2 regions of the Paenibacillus sp. FSL K6-0276 genome follow, and region 2 is predicted to be linked to the other one. Evidence: riboswitches for the same ligand, from Rfam matches in the RefSeq annotation. Region 2 holds a riboswitch; the other holds the start of a gene.
The links. Region 2 has a riboswitch for glycine ahead of gcvT (glycine cleavage system aminomethyltransferase GcvT). Riboswitches for the same ligand answer to the same signal wherever they lie in the genome.
Positions count from the first base shown of each region.

Region 1 (2,203 bases), 390 kb from region 2:
CCGTCCAAGGGTTAATGCATAGCAGGACGAAAAGCGCACCGACATAGAAAAATAGAATCCTTAAAGGAATTTTATTAATCGCTGAAGGGATATTTTTCTCCGGATCCGCTGTTTCCGCTGCCGACACACCCACCAATTCCACACCGACATAAGCAAATACAACCATTTGAAAAGAAAATAAGAATCCTGATATGCCGTTCGGAAAAAATCCCCCATGCTCCCAGAGGTTGCGTATCGTCACCGATCCTGCATCCGTCTTAAACCCTATGATCAGTAAAATGACCCCAAGGCCAATTAAGGCGAGAATCGTGATTACTTTAATTAAAGCAAACCAAAATTCGAGTTCTCCAAAGCTCTTTACAGTTAATAGATTAAGTCCTAATAACACGACTAGACAGGCGATGGCTGGAACCCATTGTGGGATATCAAACCAATACTGTACATATACGCCAACAGCAATGACATCAGCCATAGCCGTCATGATCCAGCAAAACCAATAGGTCCAACCGGTGATGAATGCGATCCGTGATCCAAGGTAGTCTTCAGCAATATCCGTAAACGATTGATATCCCGCTTTAGATAATAGGAGTTCTCCCAGTGCTCTCATCACAAAAAACACAGCAATACCCACGATTAAATACGTGATCATGATGGATGGGCCTGCCTTCTCTATCGCCTTGCCTGATCCCAAGAATAATCCTGTACCAATGGTGCCGCCAATGGCGATAAGTTGAACATGCCGATTGGCCAGCTCTCTCTTTAATTCTGGTTGTGCCATACCTAGTTCCCCCTTGTGAGTACAATATATTGGAATAAAAAAAGAGAGATTGGATGTCATCCAATCTCCCAGATCGTAAGAATATCAAATAATATTTGCCCTGCTGATGGCGATCAGCATGACAAATACATATTCAGTACTCTTCTGTCCTTTTGCCTGAGATTGTGAACCCTTCGGCGCCGCGGAATTTCCGCAGTCTCTCCAGAAGCTGCTCCTGCTAAAGTGTAATCCTTAGCTATCATAGCTCGTGAATTATGAAGTTGATAAAGCGGTAACGCAGTAAAACTGTTCTGATATTCTAACATATTACTTGCGATGTGAGTGTTAATCAGTGATAAAAGTCTCTTTGTATTTTATGGGACGGGCTTCTCACACCTTCTTCCTCCACAAGAATTTAAAGTAAGCTTCATGAACATACTACTTTCTGAAAAGCAAAAAACTAAAGGAGTATGCTGATGAAAGCCGCTGTAGTAAAGAAATTTAAAGAAAAGTTAGAGCTACAAGACGTACCTAAACCAAAACCCGGACACAAAGAAATCCTTGTCCACATTCAGGCGTGCGGAGTGTGTCATACTGATTTGCATGCTGCTCATGGCGATTGGCCTGTCAAACCGAAACTCCCTCTTATTCCCGGACATGAAGGCGTCGGGATTATTGAAGAAATAGGTGAAGGAGTTACACACTTAAAGGTAGGAGACCGAGTAGGAGTTCCGTGGCTGTATTCAGCCTGCGGTCATTGTGAGTATTGTCTTACAGGAAGAGAGACTCTTTGTCTGGATCAGCAAAATTCCGGATATTCCGTAGATGGCGGATATGCAGAATATTGTGTGGCGGCTGCCGATTATGTAGTGAAAGTTCCTGATAATCTAACCTTCATCGAAGCGGCACCTTTATTTTGCGCTGGCGTTACGACCTATAAAGCTTTGAAAGTATCGGGTGTAAAGCCAGGTGAGTGGGTAGCCATTTTCGGCATCGGAGGATTGGGTCATCTTGGCGTACAATATGCAAAAGTAATGGGAATGAACGTAGTGGCCATCGACACGTCGGACGAAAAGATGGAGCTTGCGAAACAACTTGGTGCAGACAAAACCGTAAACGCATTAAAAGAAGATGCAGCAGACTGGATTCAAAAAGAAATCGGCGGAGTGCATGGTGTCGTTTGTACAGCGGTTGCAAAAAAAGCATTCGACCAAGCCTATCGAGCCATTCGTCGCGGTGGTACCTGCGTCATGGTTGGGCTGCCTCCTGAATCCATGGATGTCCCGATCTTTGATACGGTATTAAACGGTACAAAGGTAGTCGGTTCAATTGTCGGCACTCGCAAAGATTTGCAAGAAACATTACAATTCGCTGCGGAAGGAAAAATAAAAACCATTATTGAGACACGTAAATTAGAAGATATTAATGAGATTTACGATCTTATGT
Region 1 covers NZ_CP150276.1:5,997,545-5,999,747, forward strand. The annotation lists gene MHH52_RS28305 (amino acid permease) at 1-778, opposite strand, end outside; glycine riboswitch at 913-993, opposite strand; gene adhP (alcohol dehydrogenase AdhP) at 1,234-2,203, shown strand, end outside.
Region 1: linked by a shared signal. The riboswitch ahead of MHH52_RS28305 (amino acid permease) and the one ahead of gcvT (glycine cleavage system aminomethyltransferase GcvT) in region 2 are both predicted to bind glycine.

Region 2 (2,203 bases):
CGGCTTCATAGCAGACCTCTAGCGTAATCCCTGAACCTTTGAGTTTGCGAATCATTCGAGCCACTGCATCCGGGGTATGGGGAATGGCTCCATAATATCGTGCTGGTTCTCGACCTTCGTCTGCAATTGCCACCGCAATTTTTTCTTTTGACACATCCAAACCTATGTATTTTATGGTATTCTTCATAGTAACAGCTCCTTTCGCATTTAGCTCTGAAATGGTTGTCCTTCAACTTCCATTTTAACTTACGGTGTGCGAACAGGGGCTGCCTTTCGTTCATCATAACTAATTTCATAAGCATTAGATTAGATTTAACGCAAAAATCCCCACCGTTATCAACACAAAAAAAAACAAACAGCAAGTCTCCAAAAACAGAAACTTGCTGCTACAAATATCACACGAGATGAATTATTATTTCGAGGGTATCCCCAATTATTCTCCTACCAACGCACTATAACCGGCTGCATCTAGCAGACCTTTTATAGCATCAGCATACTCTCCGTCAACTTCAATTTCAAAAATCCATCCCTCACCATACGGCTTATCGTTGATTAGCTCTGGACTAGCTTCTAAACCGTCATTAATCCTGGTAACCTTCCCAGAGACGGGTGAATACAATTCCGATACCGTCTTAACGGATTCGATACTACCAACGCTGTCGCCAGCTGAAATGGCTGAGCCTACTTCTGGAAATTCCACAAATACGATATCGCCTAACAAATGCTGAGCATGATCCGTAATCCCAACACGTACTACACGTCCTTCCACTTGCTGTGCCCACTCATGTTCTTCGCTGTAAAGAAGGTTATCTAAAACTTCACTCATTCAAGTCGCCTCATTTCCAAATTGGAGTTCTAAATTTAGTTATAGCCTAAGTGATCTCGGTTCACAATGTCAATGTTACTAAGAGGAAAAATAAATTTGTCGTTTTTTTGACTTTTTCTTGTTGACAGCGTCTCCCTATACCCGTTTAATGGAGACATAAGAAACAAATACAGTTGCGAATGATGGCATAGGGAGAGACTGTCTCACTTGAAGACGGCGCCGAAGGAGTAAGCCCTAACAGGGGTGAATCTCTCAGGCAAAAGGACCTTTGCCGGACGCATCTCTGGAGAGCATCAGACGCAAGGCTGAGTGCGTCAGGTCACCAACGGGGAAACTTGCAGGTTAGTTACGGCAGGGTAACTCTCAGGTACAAAGGACAGAGCGGAAAGCAATTTGTGCATTTATGCATGATTGCTTCCGCCTGTCCTTTTTTGTATGTAATCAGACAAGGGGAGTGACGACATGGATACTTTGAAAAGAACGCCTTTTTATGATCTCTATTCCGCTTATACGGAGTCCAGGTGCATTGATTTCGGCGGCTGGGAGCTGCCGGTACAGTTTACAGGTATAGTGAAAGAGCATGAAGCCGTTCGCCAGCAGGCTGGACTGTTCGATGTATCGCATATGGGTGAAATCATGGTGATCGGGAGCGGTGCAGAAACCTTTTTGCAAAAGATGACGACTAACGATGTCACCCGCCTCACAGACGGTGCAGCACAATATACGCTGCTCTGTTATCCAAACGGCGGGGTCGTTGACGATTTACTCGTATATCGACTAAGCGAAGGACGTTATATGCTCGTCGTAAATGCCTCCAACATCGACAAAGACTTCCAGTGGCTGCAAGAGCATCTGACCTCTGAATTCGGTGAAGTCACGCTCACTAATGTCTCTGACGAGACGCTTTTGCTCGCCTTGCAAGGTCCGCTGGCGGAGACCATTCTTGCCGAAGTCACCGATGCTCCTATCGATGCACTTAAGCCTTTCCATTTCATCGAGCGCGCTACCGTTTGCGGTGTAGAAGTACTGATCTCCCGTACGGGTTATACCGGCGAAGATGGCTTTGAAATCTACGCTCCGCTGGATGGGGCAGAATCGTTATGGAACGGTCTACTCGCAGCTGGTTCTCCACACGGATTAACGCCTGCTGGACTTGGCGCACGTGATACACTGCGTTTTGAAGCAAAATTGCCACTGTACGGTCAGGAGCTGTCAGCTGACATCACTCCCCTAGAAGCAGGAGTTCAGTTCTTCGTGAAGCTGGACAAAGCAGATTTTATCGGACGTGATGCGCTGATACAACAAAAAGAAGCCGGTCTTCCCCGCCGCCTTGTCGGCCTAGAAATGATTGATCGAGGCATTCCGCGCTCCCATTAC
Region 2 covers NZ_CP150276.1:5,612,222-5,614,424, forward strand. The annotation lists gene MHH52_RS26530 (IS110 family transposase) at 1-187, opposite strand, end outside; gene gcvH (glycine cleavage system protein GcvH) at 434-826, opposite strand; glycine riboswitch at 1,006-1,104, shown strand; gene gcvT (glycine cleavage system aminomethyltransferase GcvT) at 1,289-2,203, shown strand, end outside.